3 regions of the Streptomyces sp. NPDC051172 genome follow, and region 2 is predicted to be linked to each of the others. Evidence: riboswitches for the same ligand, from Rfam matches in the RefSeq annotation. Region 2 holds a riboswitch; each other region holds the start of a gene.
What was found. Region 2 has a riboswitch for S-adenosylmethionine ahead of thrC (threonine synthase). Riboswitches for the same ligand answer to the same signal wherever they lie in the genome.

Region 1 (5,502 bases), on a different contig from region 2:
GGTGTCGAGGAGTTCCTCGAGTACCAGTACCTGGCGATCCCGGTGAGGTGACCACCGCCGTGGCGAGCGCGGAGAAGCAGGCCGGCGGAGAGGAAGGATCACTACTCTGTCCGTGTGCTGTCATACGACGAACTGACTCCACCGGAACGTGAGTTGTGGGACGCGTTCCCCGACGGGCGCCGCGTGGATCTGCGGTCCGGTGTGGCCGAGGACGACCGTGTGGCCGACGGCGGACAGTGGGGCCCCGGGCGGACCGTCCGGGCCGAAGTGATCGTCGCTCTGCTGCTCGGTGCGCACTCCGTGCAGCCCGGCGCGGTGGGCGCCCTGACGCTTGCGGGCGCGCGGATAACCGGCCGGATCAACCTGGCGGGTGCGCGGATCGATCACCCCCTCTGGATCGAGGACTGCTGGTTCGAGCAGGACGTCGGCCTCTTCGGGGCCGAGACCCGCACCGTCGCGCTCACCCGCAGCCGGATACCCGGCCTCGAAGCCGGGTCGGCCCGCATCGAGGGACGTCTCGACCTGCTGGGGTCGACCGTGGAGGCCGGCCCCGTCTCCGCCTTCCACCGGGAGCTCAGCGCGCTGTCCCTCACCCACGCGCATGTGACCGGCGGAGTCAACCTCAACAAGGCCCGACTGCTCGCACCCGAGGGGTGGGCCCTGTCCGCCGGTGGCCTGGTCACGGACGGAGGCCTCTTCTGCGGGGGCGGCTTCGTCGCGCACGGTGAAGTGCGGCTGCTGGGCGCGCAGTTGCCGGGCGGCCTTTTCATGCAGGGCGCGCAGCTGGAGTGCCCCGGCCCGCGCGGAGTGGCCCTCGCCCTGGACAACGCCGTGGCCTCGACGCTCGAGTTCTCCCGGGGCTTCACCGCGAACGGGACCGTGCGTCTGCGCGGTACCCGGGTCTCGGACAACGTCACCTTCCAGGGAGCCGTCCTGAACGGCCCTCCCGGCGGTGACGGCCCGGCCCTGCTGTGCGCGCTCATGCAGGCCGTCGACTTCGACCTCACCCTCGCCCGCCCGCCGTCCCAGGCGGTGGACCTGCGGGGCGCGCAGGTGTCGTACCTCCACGACAACGAGCACAGCTGGCCGCAGACGGTGGAGCTGGACGGTTTCGTCTACGGCTCCATCAAGGTGGCCGTGGCGGGCGAGCGGCGGGAGGCGGTGGGGCGGCCGGACTCCGTGGCGCACCGCATGCGGTGGATAGGGCGCAGCCCCGGCTACAGCCCCCAGCCGTACGAGCAGTTGGCGAGCTGGTACCGCAAGGCGGGCCATGACGACGACGCCCGCCGGGTGCTGCTGGCCAAGCAGCGGCACCGGCGCCGCACGCTGCGGCCGGCGGCCCGCGCCTGGGGGCAGTTGCTGGACGTGACCGTGGGCTACGGCTACCGCCCCTGGCTGGCGGGCGTCTGGCTGCTCGTGCTGACCCTGCTGGGGACCGCGACGTTCGGCGCTCACAGCCCCACACGGGTGCAGGCGGGCGAGGTGCCCCGGTTCCAGCCCCTCGTCTACACACTCGACCTGCTGATCCCGATCGGCGGTCTGGGCCAGCGCACCACCTGGTACTGGACGAGCGGCATCCTCCAGTGGCTGGCCTATCTGCTGATCGCCTTCGGCTGGGTGCTGACGACTGCCGTCATCGCGGGCGTGACCCGCGCCCTGCAGAAGAACTAGGTTCCCACCGCCGGGCCCGCGATCGGCCGGGAGGCACCGGCGAGTGCCACCGAGCCCTTGGCGCCCGGCACCGCGGGGGCCGGCGATGCGGCGGTGACGCCAGGGGGAGGGGTGTGTCCACCGTGCTGTCCGCATTGCGGGACGGCCCTCTTGACGTGGCTCCGAGCCGGACCGACACTCCAGAGGAGAATCCTAGTGAATGGGTAGGGAAACGCATGGGGCGCCTTGAGCCGGTCACCGTCCGAGTGATCCGTCCGCCTCTCCTCACCTCCCGCCGTCACATCGATCTGCAGCGTGTCTGCAGTGCGATCAGCCCCCAGGGCTGAGTTCGCCCGACGTCGCTTCCGCCGCGTGTACGTCCGCGCCCTCTCCCGGGGAGACCCATGTCCGTCACACCGCTGGCCGCCCACACCTCCGCCCAGCCCACGCCCGCCTTCCGCGGCCGGATCGGCAGCGATGCCCGCAGTGGTCACTACGCCGTACCGGGCCGCTACCGTCTCCATCTGTCGACCGCGTGTCCCGACGGTCTGCGCATCGCCGTCACCCACAGCCTGCTCGGCCTGCACACCGTCTGTCCGGCGACCTTCCTGCCCGCCGTCCCCGACACCCCCGAAGGCAGCCACTACGCCCTGCGCCCGCTGTACGAGGCGAGTGCGCACCACTACACCGGCCCGGCCGTCGCGCCCGTGCTCAGCGACGACTGGTCCGGACGGATCGTCAGCACGCACGCCCCGGACATCATGCGCGACCTCGCCCGCCGCTTCGGCAGCGACCGCCCCTCGCCCTACCCGTGCGGCGCGGAGTCGGAGATCGAGGCCGTGGAGCGGATGTGCGCGCAGGGCATCGAGGACGCCGCGCAACGCGCCGGATCGGCCGGCGGTGAGGAATCCGAGCGCGCGGCGGCGCTCGATACGCTGCTCGAAACGCTCGGTGCACTGGAGCGGTGGCTGGTCGGGCGGACGTACATGATCCGTGACGAAATCACCGCCGCGGACGTCGAGTTGTGGGTCGCGCTGGTCCAACTCGACACCGTGCACCGCAACCACCTGGACGCCGGTGCCGTCCAGCGGATCGCCGGCCATCCCACCCTGTGGGCCTATGCCCGCCGGCTGGCCGCCCACCCGGCCTTCGGCGCCCATCTCGACCTGGACGGCATCGCCCGGCGCCACCACGCCCGTTGCCAGGGTCTGGAGGCCGCCGGAGCCGCTGTCCAGATCCTGGACTGGGCGGCCCATGCATCCGACGGAAACGGGACAGGATCGCAGGTCAACAGGAATTGAGTCGTTCCACACAGTGGACCGGCGTTGACATTCCTTCGGGCAATTGTTTTAACTACGAACCAGAACGGTCATGAGTGTCAGCGACAAGCCCTGGCTAGCTGACCGGCAACCCTCGCTCCGCGGTGGGGTGCCCCAGGTGACGACCGGACCGGATGACGTTTCGGTAAGCGCGAGGCCCACAAGGGCCGGAACAGTGATGGTGACGCCATGTACGCAGCTCCCAGGACGGCCGCACGCCGCCCTCAGGGCTGCGTACAGCCGTACGCGAACCTGCTGAACCTGTTTGCCGCCGACCGTGCCGTCGACCTGCTCCGTGTGAACAGCGCACTGTGTACCGCACCGGGCTGTGCCCGCTGTCGGGGCTGACACCTCCCCGCAGTCCCCGCACTCCCTGACGAACACCGCCCGCGCGGTGTGTCGTTGTCCTCCCCGCCCCCGGTGCCCCTGCACACCCGTGCGCCGAGCAAACCGCTCCGGCGCACGGCTGCCGCGGCCCGTGGGGTGTCCGACTCCGCCGGAGCCCACCATGAGTGAACCCCCTGGCGCCACGGTCGCCCTCGCCGATGCGCCGCCCGCCGACGAACAGTCAAAGCCCCTCGCCGCACAGCGGGTTCTGCCGCTGCGCAGGCCGGGGCGCTGGATCGCCACCGCCGCCGTCCTGGTCCTCGCGGCCCAGTTCGTGCACGGCCTGACGACCAACCCGTTCTACCAGTGGGACCGCTTCGGCTACTGGTTCCTGCGGCCGAACATCCTCGACGGTCTGCTCATCACCCTCGAAGTCGCCGCCTACAGCGCGGTGCTGGGCCTGGCCGGTGGCATCGTCCTCGCCCTGGCCCGGCTCTCGAAGAGCCCGGTGCTGCGGGCCGTGAGCTGGACCTACATCTGGGCGCTGCGCTCCATCCCGCTCATCGTGGTGCTGCTCTTCCTCTACAACTTCAGCGCTCTGTACAAGACGTTGAGCGTCGGCGTCCCCTTCGGACCGGCCTTTCTCTCCTTCGACGAGTCCAAGCTCGCCACCGACATGGTCGTCGCCGTCATCGGCCTCAGCCTCAACGAGGCGGCCTACGCGGCCGAGGTCGTCCGCGGCGGCATCCTCTCCGTCGACCAGGGCCAGCAGGAGGCGGCGGCGGCCCTGGGCCTGCCGAAGAGCTATCAGTTCACGAAGATCGTCTTCCCGCAGGCGCTGCGCTCGATCACCCCGAACTACGTCAACCAGCTCATCGGCCTGATCAAGAGCACCTCGCTGGTCTTCTACGTCTCGCTGCTCGACCTGTTCGGCACCGCGCAGTCCATGGGCTCCACCTACCCCGGCGACATCGTGCCGCTGCTGCTGGTCGCCACCGTCTGGTACCTGATCCTGACCAGCGTCGTCTCCGTCATCCAGTTCTACGTCGAGCGGTACTACGCCCGGGGCGCCACCCGTTCCCTGCCGCCGACCCCGTTGCAGAAGCTCCGCACCGGTCTCATCGACCTGCGGGCCCGTATCCGCAGGGAGGCCGCCGTATGAGCGCGAAGACCCTTGAGGCGCTGGCCGGCGTCGAGGCCGCCACCGTAGAGGTGCACGACGTGCACAAGTGGTACGGCGCCCACCGCGTCCTGAACGGCATCGACCTGACGGTGCGGCCGGGCGAGGTGACCGTGATCCTCGGCCCGTCCGGCTCCGGCAAGTCCACCCTGCTACGGGTCATCAACCACCTGGAGAAGCCGGAGATCGGCCACGTCAGCATCAACGGCGAACTGATCGGCGTGAAGCGGCACGGCGAGCGGCTGAAGGAACTCAGCGAGCGGGCCATCCTCACCCAGCGCGGCCGGATCGGTTTCGTCTTCCAGAACTTCAACCTCTTCCCGCATCTGACGGTCCTGGACAACGTGGCCGCCGCCCCGGTCGCCACCGGCAGGCTCAGCAAGCCCGAAGCGCAGGAGCTGGCCCGCGAGTTGCTCGGCCGGGTCGGTCTTGCCGACAAGACCGGCGCCTACCCGCGCCAGCTCTCCGGCGGTCAGCAGCAGCGCGTCGCCATCGCCCGCGCCCTCGCCCTGCGCCCCGGCGTCATCCTCTTCGACGAGCCCACCTCCGCCCTCGACCCCGAACTCGTCGGCGAGGTCCTCGCCGTCATCAAGGACCTGGCGACCAGCGGCACCACGCTCGTCATCGTCACCCACGAGATCGGCTTCGCCCGCGAGATCGCCGACCGGGTCGTCTTCATCGACGACGGACGGATCGTCGAACAGGGCCCGCCCTCCGAGGTCCTCGACAAGCCACAGCACGAGCGCACCAGGGACTTCCTCAGCAAGGTCCTCTGACCCCTGACGCATCCGGCGCGCCCCACGACTTCCCCCCACGCCACCACCTCCTCACCTCTCAGCGACAAGGAACGGCCATGTCTGTCCACTTCACCCGACGCAGCCTGATACGCGGCATCACCGCGGCGACCGCGGTCGCCTCCCTCGCCACCGGGCTCGCCGCCTGCGGTGGGAACAGCGACGCGGCCACCACGACCGACGCCGCCAACGGGACCGTGACCGTCGGACAGCTCTCCAACGGCGCCGCCAA
Region 2 (5,502 bases):
GCCTTCCTTGCCGACCTTGTCCATGGCCTCGGCGATGAGCTCGCCGATCTGGGTGTCGGCGGCGGAGATGGAGGCCGTGGAAGCGATCTGCTCCTTGGTCTCGACATCCTTGGCCTGCTCGAGCAGGGCACCGGAGACGGCCTCGACGGCCTTCTCGATACCGCGCTTGAGGGCCATCGGGTTGGCGCCGGCGGCTACGTTGCGCAGGCCTTCCTTGACGAGGGCCTGGGCGAGCACGGTCGCCGTGGTCGTACCGTCACCGGCGACGTCGTCCGTCTTCTTGGCGACTTCCTTGACCAGCTCGGCGCCGATCTTCTCGTACGGGTCCTCGAGCTCGATCTCCTTGGCGATGGAGACACCATCGTTGGTGATCGTGGGGGCGCCCCACTTCTTCTCGAGGACGACGTTGCGGCCCTTGGGGCCGAGCGTCACCTTCACGGCGTCCGCGAGCTGGTTCATGCCGCGCTCGAGGCCGCGCCGCGCCTCCTCGTCGAACGCGATGATCTTGGCCATGTGAAGTGGTCCCTCCAGGACTGGGGGTGATTCCTTCGGACCGCGCCCGCGCCCGCGACGGACGGCTCGCCGACCCGTGGGTTCCTTGCCCCACCCGGCCTGCGGGCCTCACCGACCCGGTCCATCTTTGTCACTCTCACCTTCAGAGTGCTAACGCCAATGATTAGCACTCGACCCCCCCGAGTGCAAGGTGTGCCCGCGGAGCGGGCTCGTTGAGGGGTGGTGGTCGGGCGACGAGCGGGCGCAAGCGGCTACCGGGTACCGGGCGGCACCCACGCCGGGACCTGCCCAGGCCCCCCGGGCATGCCGAAGGGCCCGCACCCTGAGGTGCGGGCCCTTCGATCAAGAACAGAAGAACGTCGCTGCAGTTAACCCGGCGCGTGCTTCAGCTGGTCGCCAGACGGACCATGTCCGCCTGCGGCCCCTTCTGGCCCTGCGAGATCTCGAAATCGACCCGCTGGCCCTCTTCCAGGGTGCGGTAGCCGTCCATCTGAATCGCACTGTAGTGGACGAAAACATCCGCACCACCGTCGACCGCGATGAAGCCGTACCCCTTCTCCGCGTTGAACCACTTGACGGTGCCCTGAGCCATGCCTAACTCCCCTATTACTGGCCCTTGCACAGATCCACACTTCGCGGATCCGGGTCAGACCTCACCCCCCACGGTTGGGGGCGTGCGCCGGAACGCGTCGACCGCGGCTGAATGTATCTGTCCAACTGCCGTCTGCAACAGGTCAATCGGACGAGAATTCCGGGCACGACCGGTCGGGACCTTACGGAGAATTCGCCCGAATTCAGGGCAAGTCGGGCCCCATAAATGGAGCATAAGACGCAAAAAACCTGCACACTTTGGCTACTTCTCGCTGCCCGAGAAGCAAGAACTCATATGCACGCGGCAAGCGGAGTCGAGCAGGTTCCCCAACTGTACCGTGCTCAACCATGCAGAATTGCCCCCTCCGCTTCTCTCACGGAGGGGGCAATTCGATGAACTCTTCGTAACCGACATTACCGACGGTAATAAGCGGTCGTCCGACCTGTTTCCGGTCAGCCTCCGGCGACGGCCGGGATGATCGAGACGCCCGCCCCGTCCGGAGTCGCCGTCTCCAGCCCCTGCTCGAACCGCACGTCGTCGTCGTTCACATACACGTTGACGAACCGCCGCAGCTTCCCCTGGTCGTCGAGAACCCGCGCGGCGATCCCGGTGTGGTTCTTCTCCAGATCGGCGATGACCTCGCCGAGGGTCCCACCTTCAGCAGTGACCTCGGCCTGGCCGCCGGTGTAGGTACGCAGGATGGTGGGGATACGAACGTTGACGCTCACGATGAACCTCCGGTCGGGGTGTGGCTTTCAAGGGGCGCGGGGAACGACTACGCGAGGCCGGCCTCACGGAACGACTCCAGGCTGGGGCGAATCGTCGCGGTGAGCCCGGTACCGGCCACCGCGTCCAGCGTCTTCAGACCATCACCGGTGTTGAGGACGACCGTCGTCAGGGCCGGGTCGAGCACGCCGTTCTCGATGAGCTTGCGCGTCACGCCCACGGTCACGCCACCGGCGGTCTCCGCGAAGATCCCCTCGGTCCGGGCGAGCAGCCGAATCGCGTCCACGATCTGCTCGTCATTGACATCCTCCACCGCCCCACCGGTACGCCGGGCGATGTCCAGCACATACGGACCGTCCGCCGGGTTGCCGATGGCCAGCGACTTGGCGATCGTGTTCGGCTTCTGCGGCCGTACGACGTCGTGCCCCGCCTTGTAGGCGACGGAGACAGGGCTGCACCCCTCGGCCTGCGCCCCGAAGATCTTGTAGGGCTTGTCCTCGACGAGCCCGAGCTTGATCAGCTCCTGCAGCCCCTTGTCGATCTTCGTGAGCTGGGAGCCGGAGGCGATCGGCACGACCAGCTGGTCGGGCAGCTGCCAGCCGAGCTGCTCGCAGATCTCGTACGCCAGGGTCTTGGAGCCCTCCGCGTAGTACGGCCGCAGGTTGACGTTGACGAAGCCCCAGCCCTCGCCGGCCGGGTCGCCGATCAGCTCGGAGCAGAAGCGGTTCACGTCGTCGTAGTTGCCCTCGATGCCGACGAGCTCGCCGCCGTAGACCGCGGCCATGACGACCTTGCCCTGCTCCAGGTCGTGCGGAATGAACACGCAGGAACGGAAGCCGGCGCGGGCGGCCGCGGCACCCACCGCACCGGCGAGGTTGCCGGTGGACGAGCAGGACAGGGTGGTGAAGTCGAAGGCGCGGGCGGCCTCGATGGCCTGGGCGACGACCCGGTCCTTGAAGGAGTGCGTCGGGTTGCCGGAGTCGTCCTTCACGAAGAGCTTGCCGGCGTCGACGCCCAGTTCGCGGGCGAGGTTGTCGGCCTTGACGAGCTTGGTCCAACCGGGGTTGATGTTGGGCTTGTCCGCCACGTCCGCCGGGACGGGCAGCAGGGGCGCGTAACGCCAGATGTTCGCGGGACCCGCCTCGATCTGCTTGCGGAGCTCCTCGGTGTCGTAGGCCGAGAAGTCATAGGCGATCTCGAGCGGGCCGAAACACTCCTCGCAGGCGAAGACCGGGCCGAGGGGCACCTGGTGACCGCACTCGCGGCAGGAGAGCGCCGCGGCGGGACCGAGGTCGACGGTCGTGGAGTCGGTGGTGCTTGCAACAGTCTGCGCAGCCATGTGAGGCGAGGCCCTTTCTCCTCATCTTCCTCACGACGCATCTCGCCGTGAGACGGATTTGGCACCTTCCCTAGCCGGGAGCCTCGCGGAACGATCAGCATCGATCGGTACGAGACCGGCTGGAGGGTTGCCGGGGCTTCATCGGGCCGTATCCCTCTGCCCCTCTGGATGAGCGGTATTCGGTTGTTCAACTCGTTCAACGCGGGACGACCCCCGACATGCGATGGTCACCAGCGTTGTTCAAGACTGTAACCGAAGGCCAGGACAGTTGAGATAGTCGTCCGAACCGCGAGATGGATCACGGATCCCACGCTCGCCGAGAGAACGCAGAGGAGCCGCCTACGTGCTGGAAGAAGTCGAGCGCTGGCTGAGCACCCGCTCCTGGTCCCTGACCGACCGCCCTCTCCACCAGATCCTCGCCGCCAAGCAGCGCACGGGTCAGTCGGTCAGCGTGGTGCTGCCCGCGCTCAACGAGGAGGAGACGGTCGGCGACATCGTCGCGATCATCCGTCACGACCTGATGCAGCAGGTCCCGCTCGTCGACGAGATCGTCGTCGTCGACTCCGGGTCCACCGACCGCACGTCCGAGGTCGCCGCGGCGGCCGGGGCCAGGGTCGTCCACCGTGACGACATCCTGCCCCGCATCCCGACCGTCCCCGGCAAGGGCGAGGTGCTGTGGCGCTCGCTCCTGGTCACCGGCGGGGACATCGTCTGCTTCATCGACGCCGACCTGAAGGAGTTCTCCTCCGACTTCGTCTCCGGGATCGTCGGCCCGCTGCTCACCGACCCGGCGGTCGACCTGGTCAAGGGCATGTACGACCGTCCGCTGGCCGGCGCCCAGGGCCAGGGCGGCCGGGTCACCGAGCTGATGGCGCGCCCGCTGCTGAACATGCACTGGCCGCAGCTGGCGGGCTTCGTGCAGCCGCTCGGCGGCGAGTACGCGGCCCGCCGCAGCCTGCTGGAACAGCTGCCGTTCCCCGTCGGGTACGGCGTCGAGCTGGGCATGCTGGTCGACGCCCTGCACCTGGTGGGCCTCGACGCGCTCGCCCAGGTGGACGTCGGGGTGCGCAAGCACCGCCACCAGGACGGGCAGGCGCTGGGCCGGATGTCCGCCGCGATCTACCGCACGGCACAGCTGAGGCTGGCCCGCGGCCATCTCATCCGCCCCTCCCTCACCCAGTTCGAACGGGGCGAGGAGGGCTTCGAACCGCGCACCTACTCCGTGGACACGGAGGAGCGGCCGCCGATGGTGGAGATCGCGGAGTACGCGTCGCGCAAGGTCGCCTGAGGCGGCGCGTTACGCGGCGTGGGCGGTGTATACGGTCCACCCGCAGAGCCCAGACATACGTTTGAGCGTTTACGGGCCGGGCTAGGTTGAGGCGTATGGCTTCCACGCACGGCGCTGGTCATCAGGTGCTGGTCGCGTCCAACCGCGGCCCGGTCTCGTACGAAGTGCAGCAGGACGGCTCGCTGGCCGCCAGGCGCGGCGGCGGCGGGCTGGTCTCCGGCCTCTCCGCGATCGGGCCCGACGCGGACGCCCTGTGGGTGTGCTCGGCGCTGTCCGACGGCGACCGCGAGGCGGTACGACGCGGGGTCGGCGAGGACGGGGTGCGGATGCTGGACATCCCGGCCGACGTGCACGCCGACGCTTACAACGGCATCGCGAACTCGGTGCTGTGGTTCGTCCACCACATGCTGTACCAGACGCCCCTGGAGCCGGTCTTCGACGCGGAGTTCCGGCGGCAGTGGGCCTCGTACGAGACCTACAACCGGGCCTTCGCCGAGGCCCTGGCCCAGGAGGCGGCCGAGGGCGCGGCGGTGCTGGTGCAGGACTACCACCTGTGTCTGGTGCCGGGCATGCTCCGCAAGCTCCGTCCCGACCTGCGCATCGGGCACTTCTCGCACACGCCGTGGGCGCCGGTGGACTACTTCCGGATGCTGCCGGACGACATCGCCGAGCAGCTTCTGCGCGGCATGCTGGGCGCCGACCGGCTGGGCTTCTTGACCCGGCGCTGGGCGGACGCGTTCACGGCGTGCGCCACGGCGGTGGTGGGCGGCCTCGGGAGCACGGAGATCGGCGTGCACGGCCTCGGCGCCGACGCGGACTTCCTGCGCAAGCGGTCGCACGAGGCCGATGTGGCCGAGCGGATGGCCGCGCTGAAGGAGGAGATCGGCGCCGGTCGCAGGACCGTCGTACGGGTCGACCGCACCGAGCTGTCGAAGAACATCGTGCGCGGGCTGCTGGCGTACCGGCAGCTGCTGGCGGACCGCCCCGAGTGGCGGGAGCGGGTCGTGCACGTCGCGTTCGCCTATCCCTCCCGGCAGGACCTCG
Region 3 (5,502 bases), on a different contig from region 2:
CGCACGGTGAGTTCATCGAGGTGCACGAGCCGCTCAGCCAGGACGCCCTGCACACCCTCACCGCGCACGAGCAGTACAAGCCGGCCGAGATCGGCCCGACGGTCGACGAGAACGGCGTCGAGCGCAAGGTCAAGGGCTCCGAGAAGCTGCGCGCCAAGCTCAGCGAGGCGTACTACGGCGAGGAGTCCCAGATTCCGAAGCCGACCGTCGAGGAGTACAGGGAGATCACGAGCGGCCACGGCCACCACTGATCGCTGCGGCTCGCCACGCCACGGCAGAAGGGCCCCCGTCCGGTCTTCGGACGGGGGCCCTTTTCCATGCCCTGAGCTGGATAGGGTGGCCTCACACTCGTTCTCTTCTTCTACGACGACCAGGAGCGGCCTTATGAGCGCTGTGACCCCCGCTGGAGGCGACACCACGGCGGGCCGTTCCTGGCCCGAGGTACTGAACGCCCTGCTGTACGGCCGCGACCAGAGCGCCGAGGCGACCTTCTGGGCGATGGACCAGATCATGCGGGGCGAGGCGACCGACGCGCAGATCGCCGGGTTCGTGGTGGCGCTCAGGGCGAAGGGCGAGACCGTCGAGGAGATCAACGGGCTGGTCCGGGCGATGTACGAGCACGCCAACGTGATCGAGGTGCCCGGCCGGACCGTCGACATCGTCGGCACCGGCGGTGACGGCGCGAAGACCGTGAACATCTCCACCATGTCCGCGATCGTCATCGCCGGCACGGGCGCGAAGGTCGTCAAGCACGGCAACCGGGCCGCCTCCTCCGCGTCCGGTGCCTCGGACGTCCTGGAGAAGCTCGGCGTCAATCTGGAGCTGACGCCGAAGCGGGTCGCGGAGGTCGCCGAGGAAGCCGGGATCACCTTCTGCTTCGCCGTCAAGTTCCACCCGGCGCTGCGTCACGCGGGCGCCGCGCGCGGCCAGTTGGGCATCCGTACGGTGTTCAACGCGCTCGGCCCGCTGACCAACCCGGCGCGGGTGAAGGCGCAGGCCGTCGGCGTCGCCGATCCGCGCATGGCGCCGATCATCGCCGGTGTCTTCGCCGAACGCGGCAACTCCTCCCTGGTGTTCCGCGGCGATGACGGCTTCGACGAGCTGACGACGACGGCCACCTCACGCGTCTGGGTCGTCCGCGACGGCAAGGTCACCGAGGAGACCTTCGACCCCCGTGACGTCGGCATCGAGCTGGTCCCGGTGGAGGCCCTGCGCGGCGGCGACCCGTCGTACAACGCGGAGGTCGCCCGCAGGCTCCTCGACGGCGAGAAGGGCCCCGTACGCGACGCCGTACTGCTGAACTCGGCGGCCGCACTTGTGGCCCTCGATCCGGGGCCCGGGACGCTGGCCGACCAGATCCGGGCCGGCATGGACAGGGCGGCCCAGTCGATCGACTCCGGCGCGGCCAAGCGGGCGCTGGAGCGCTGGGTGGCGGCCAGCAACGCATAGCAGGGCAGTGCGGTCCCGCAATGCGGACACGAGTTGCGGGACCGCGATCACTTCACGTACGTTCCTGTCCAGGTCATGAGTGACAGTCATGAGGCCCCGGCCGACTGTCCGGCAACCCTCCGTCCGTGGCGGGGTGCCCCGGGTGAAGACCAGGCCGTAGGCAGCGAGGTCTACGGCAAGCGCGGACCCCTCGAGCAACCAGGGGTCCTGGTCGTCGAGGAGCCTTCCGTGAGCAAGCGAATGCGATAGGGCCGCAGAGCCCCGCCTCCGCATCCCCTTTTCTCCTTCACGCCCCTGCTTGAGCGATACCGCTCGCGGGGCGAATTCCACCTGCTTACACGGGAGTTCCGCCATGTCTGTCTCCACCGCTGCCGCCGCCACCTCGGTTTGTGCCCCGCTGCCCGTTCTGGGCCGGGACGTCACCGTCCCGCTCGTCACGGGCGGCGAAGTCACCTATGCGGCGCTCGACTACGCGGCCAGCGCGCCGGCCCTGCAGCGCGTGTGGGACGACGTCGCGGCGTACGCGCCCTACTACGGCAGCGTCCACCGCGGCGCCGGCTACCTCTCCCAGCTGTCGACCGACCTCTTCGAGAACGCCCGCAGGACCGTTGCCGAGTTCCTGGACTGCCGCGCCGACGACCAGCTGATCTTCACCCGGTCGACCACGGACTCCCTCAACCTGCTGGCGCAGGCTCTCCCGGCCGACTGCCAGGTCTTCGTCTTCGAGACCGAGCACCACGCCAGCCTGCTGCCCTGGAAGGACGCCCGGGTCACCTACCTCAACGCTCCGCGCACCCCGCAGCAGGCCGTCGAGACCCTGGAGAAGGCCCTCGCCGACCGGGACCCCCGAGGTCCGGCCCTGGTCTGCGTCACCGGCGCCTCGAACGTCACCGGCGAGCTGTGGCCGGTGCGCGAGCTCGCCGCTGCCGCCCATGCGCACGGCGCCCGTATCGTCCTGGACGCCGCCCAGCTCGCCCCGCACCACCCGGTCTCCGTGCAGGACCTCGACGTCGACTGGGTCGCCTTCTCCGGCCACAAGCTGTACGCGCCCTTCGGCTCCGGCGTACTGGCCGGCCGCGCCGACTGGCTGCAGGCCGCCGACCCCTATCTCGCCGGCGGCGGCGCCAGCCGCAAGGTCACCCGGCGCGAGGACGGCGGCGTGGACGTGGAGTGGCACGACAGCGCGGCCCGCCACGAGGCCGGCTCCCCGAACGTGATCGGCGCCTACTCCATCGCGTCGGCCTGCAAGGCGCTCACCGAGGCCGGCTTCGACACCCTGGTCGCCCGCGAGCAGCACCTGATCGACACGGTCCGGGCGGGCCTCGCGGAGGTGCCCGAGGTGCGGGTCCTCTCACTCTTCGGCGACGACGCCCCCCGCGTCGGCGTGATCTCCTTCGTCGTCGAGGGCTGGAACAGCTCGCACTTCGCCGCCGCGCTCTCCGCCGAGTACGGCATCGGCGTCCGCGACGGCCTCTTCTGCGCCCACCCGCTGGTCCGCACCCTCCTGGGCAGCGACCCGCAGACCCAGGGTGAGTGCGGCGCCCCGGAGGCCGCTCCCGGGGAAAAGTCCCTCAACGCCATCCGCGTCAGTTTCGGCGCCGGAACCCCCGACGAACACGTCGAGCGCTTCGTCACCGCCGTCAAGGAACTGGTGGCGGACGGCGCGCAGTGGACGTACAGGACAGAGGCCGGCCGCTGCGTACCCGCGGTGTGAGCAGCTGTCCGCGCCCCGCAGACGCTTAGGAAACGATCACGAGTCCAACCCGATGGCGAACGCGGCCTCAAGGTCATGCTGCGAGTACGTACGAAACGCGACGTGCGTATCCGTGGCCTCGACCCCGGGGATCTTGCTGATGCTGCCGGGAATCACGTCAGCAAGATCCTCATGCTGCTTGACCCGCACCATCGCGATCAGGTCATACGTCCCGGTCACGGAAAAGACCTCACTCACGCTCTCCAGCGAAGCGATCCGCTCCGCGATCTCGGGGATCCGGTCCACGCTGGTCTTGATGAGGACGATCGCGGTGATCACGGCTGGTTCTCTCCCTCGGGGGCCGTTGCTGGGGCGGCCCTCACTCTAGTCGTACGGCCGAATCGGACCCAGGCGTAGACGAAGCCCAGGCCGAAGCCCACCAGGTGGGCCAGATAGGCCACCCCCGGTCCCGTCGCCGCATGCCCGGCCGCCAGCCACTGCAGGGCCGCCCAGAAGGGCAGCACGATCCAGGCGGGGAAACGCAGGGGGAGGAAGAAGAGGAACGGCAGAAGACTGGTCACCCGCGCCCCGGGGAACAGGTACAGAAACGCACCCAGGACCGCCGAGATCGCCCCGGACGCGCCGACCAGGGACTGCTGGGACGTGGCATTGGCCGCCGCGTACCCCAGCAGGGCGAGGTAGCCGCAGCCGACGTAGAAGAGCGTGAACTGGACGCGGCCCATCCGTTCCTCGGTCATCACCCCGAAGACGTAGAGGAAGAGCATGTTGCCGAGCAGGTGCACCCAGCTGCCGTGGACGAACAGGGCCGTGGCGGGGGTCAGGGCGGCCCTGGGGGAGCCTTGGAACAGCTCGGCCGGGACAACGCCCCAGCGGTGGAAATAGGCGCGCTGGGCGGCGAGCAGCGCATCGCCGGAACCGTGGACCGGATTCAGGCCGGCTGCCGGGCCGGTCACGAAGAGCAGACAGCACAGGGCGATCAGCGTGTACGTCATGGGCGCCGAGGGGCGCCGGATCGCTCTGCCGACGGTCGCGCTCCACTTGCCGATCATGAACACAGAGCATGACGTAACGGGACGCAGTCGCACAGACCGCCTCGCCGCCGTGGACGGACGGGCGGCGAGTGAGCGCCAGGCCGTAGGGTTACGAGCCACACGCCCGGGGAAGCTCGGGCGTCACTGACAATAGAAGGCCTAGAAGGAAAGAGCACAGGCACGATGACGGTTCCCCTCCCGACCGCCACGACGCGGTGGCGCTGCACCCTCTGCGGCAACCTCACGCGTTTCGACGTGACCCGCTCGTCGAAGGTGGTCGAGTACGTCCACCTCGATCTGGCCGGTGAGCCCAAGGTCGAGGAGCGCGAGGTGGTCAGTGAGACCATCGAGTCGGTGCGCTGTCGCTGGTGCAACGCGGTGGATCAGGTGGAACTCGTGGACAGGCCGGGCGCCGACTCCTGAGCGGAGCGGCCCCACAGGTAATGGGGTGTGACGGATGGTGGAGACCACAGGCGGGGGGCCGGGCGACGGCACCGCCGAGGTGCTTGACCGTCCGCTGCCCGACGGAGTGCGCCGCAAGGTCGTCCAGATCGTCTCGGACGGCTTCGGCGGGCTGACCGTCGGCGAACTGCCCGCACAGCTCAGGCAGTACGCCCGTTTCGCACCGAACCGGCGGGCCAAGTTCGCCGGCAACGCGATGGCGGCCGCGCTGGAGACCGATCCGCTGTTCCGGCAGCGCATCGGGGAGAAGCTGAGAGAGGCCCAGCCGGAACTCACCGGCGCTCTCGACTCCGGCTCGCCGCCCCCGGCCGCGGATCCGCTCGACGTGGCGGCCGCGGCCTATGTGCTGCGGCCCACCGGCTGGGTGAAGCTCGTGACCGCGGCCGGCGAGGAGGCCCAGCGGGCCGATGCCGAGCGCGCCGACGAGGAGAGCCGGGCCGAGCTGGAGCGGCTGCGTGCGGAGCTCGACCGGGCCCGGGAGCAGACCAGGGCCGACACCGAGCGGCTCCGTACCGAGCTGGACGCCGCCAAGAAGGAGGCCGACTCGCTGCACCGCAAGCTGCGAGCGGCCCTCAGTGACGTCAAGCGGGGCGAGGCCGCCCTGCGCAAGATCCAGGGCGAGATCGAGACCGTGCGCGCCGAGGGGCAGGCGCAGGTGTCCGCCGCCGAGAGCGAGTCCCGGCGGCTGAAGTCGCGGCTCGGGGAGGCGGAGGCGGCCCTGGAGGCCACGCGCAAAGCAGCGCGCGAGGGGCGCAGTGTCGAGGACATGCGCGTGCGCCTGCTTCTGGACACCGTCCTGGACGCGGCCCAGGGGCTGCGCCGGGAGCTGGCGCTGCCGCCGGTGTC

Region 1: linked by a shared signal. The riboswitch ahead of AB0N07_RS07685 (amino acid ABC transporter permease) and the one ahead of thrC (threonine synthase) in region 2 are both predicted to bind S-adenosylmethionine.
Region 3: linked by a shared signal. The riboswitch ahead of AB0N07_RS23530 (aminotransferase class V-fold PLP-dependent enzyme) and the one ahead of thrC (threonine synthase) in region 2 are both predicted to bind S-adenosylmethionine.

The regions. Positions count from the first base shown of each region.
Region 1 covers NZ_JBFBBE010000009.1:105,130-110,631, reverse strand. Annotated here, with positions in the region: gene AB0N07_RS07700 (NAD-dependent succinate-semialdehyde dehydrogenase) at 1-51, shown strand, start outside; gene AB0N07_RS07695 (oxidoreductase) at 115-1,671, shown strand; gene AB0N07_RS07690 (glutathione S-transferase C-terminal domain-containing protein) at 2,055-2,951, shown strand; SAM riboswitch class IV at 3,018-3,127, shown strand; gene AB0N07_RS07685 (amino acid ABC transporter permease) at 3,478-4,458, shown strand; gene AB0N07_RS07680 (amino acid ABC transporter ATP-binding protein) at 4,455-5,252, shown strand; gene AB0N07_RS07675 (ABC transporter substrate-binding protein) at 5,330-5,502, shown strand, end outside.
Region 2 covers NZ_JBFBBE010000010.1:8,695-14,196, forward strand. Annotated here, with positions in the region: gene groL (chaperonin GroEL) at 1-513, opposite strand, end outside; gene AB0N07_RS07980 (cold-shock protein) at 899-1,105, opposite strand; gene AB0N07_RS07985 (MoaD/ThiS family protein) at 1,558-1,833, opposite strand; gene thrC (threonine synthase) at 1,881-3,170, opposite strand; SAM riboswitch class I at 3,189-3,345, opposite strand; gene AB0N07_RS07995 (glucosyl-3-phosphoglycerate synthase) at 3,514-4,458, shown strand; gene AB0N07_RS08000 (trehalose-6-phosphate synthase) at 4,554-5,502, shown strand, end outside.
Region 3 covers NZ_JBFBBE010000039.1:7,069-12,570, forward strand. Annotated here, with positions in the region: gene AB0N07_RS23520 (cytochrome bc complex cytochrome b subunit) at 1-251, shown strand, start outside; gene trpD (anthranilate phosphoribosyltransferase) at 385-1,449, shown strand; SAM riboswitch class IV at 1,521-1,637, shown strand; gene AB0N07_RS23530 (aminotransferase class V-fold PLP-dependent enzyme) at 1,802-3,163, shown strand; gene AB0N07_RS23535 (Lrp/AsnC ligand binding domain-containing protein) at 3,200-3,481, opposite strand; gene AB0N07_RS23540 (rhomboid family intramembrane serine protease) at 3,478-4,212, opposite strand; gene AB0N07_RS23545 (hypothetical protein) at 4,378-4,617, shown strand; gene AB0N07_RS23550 (NYN domain-containing protein) at 4,652-5,502, shown strand, end outside.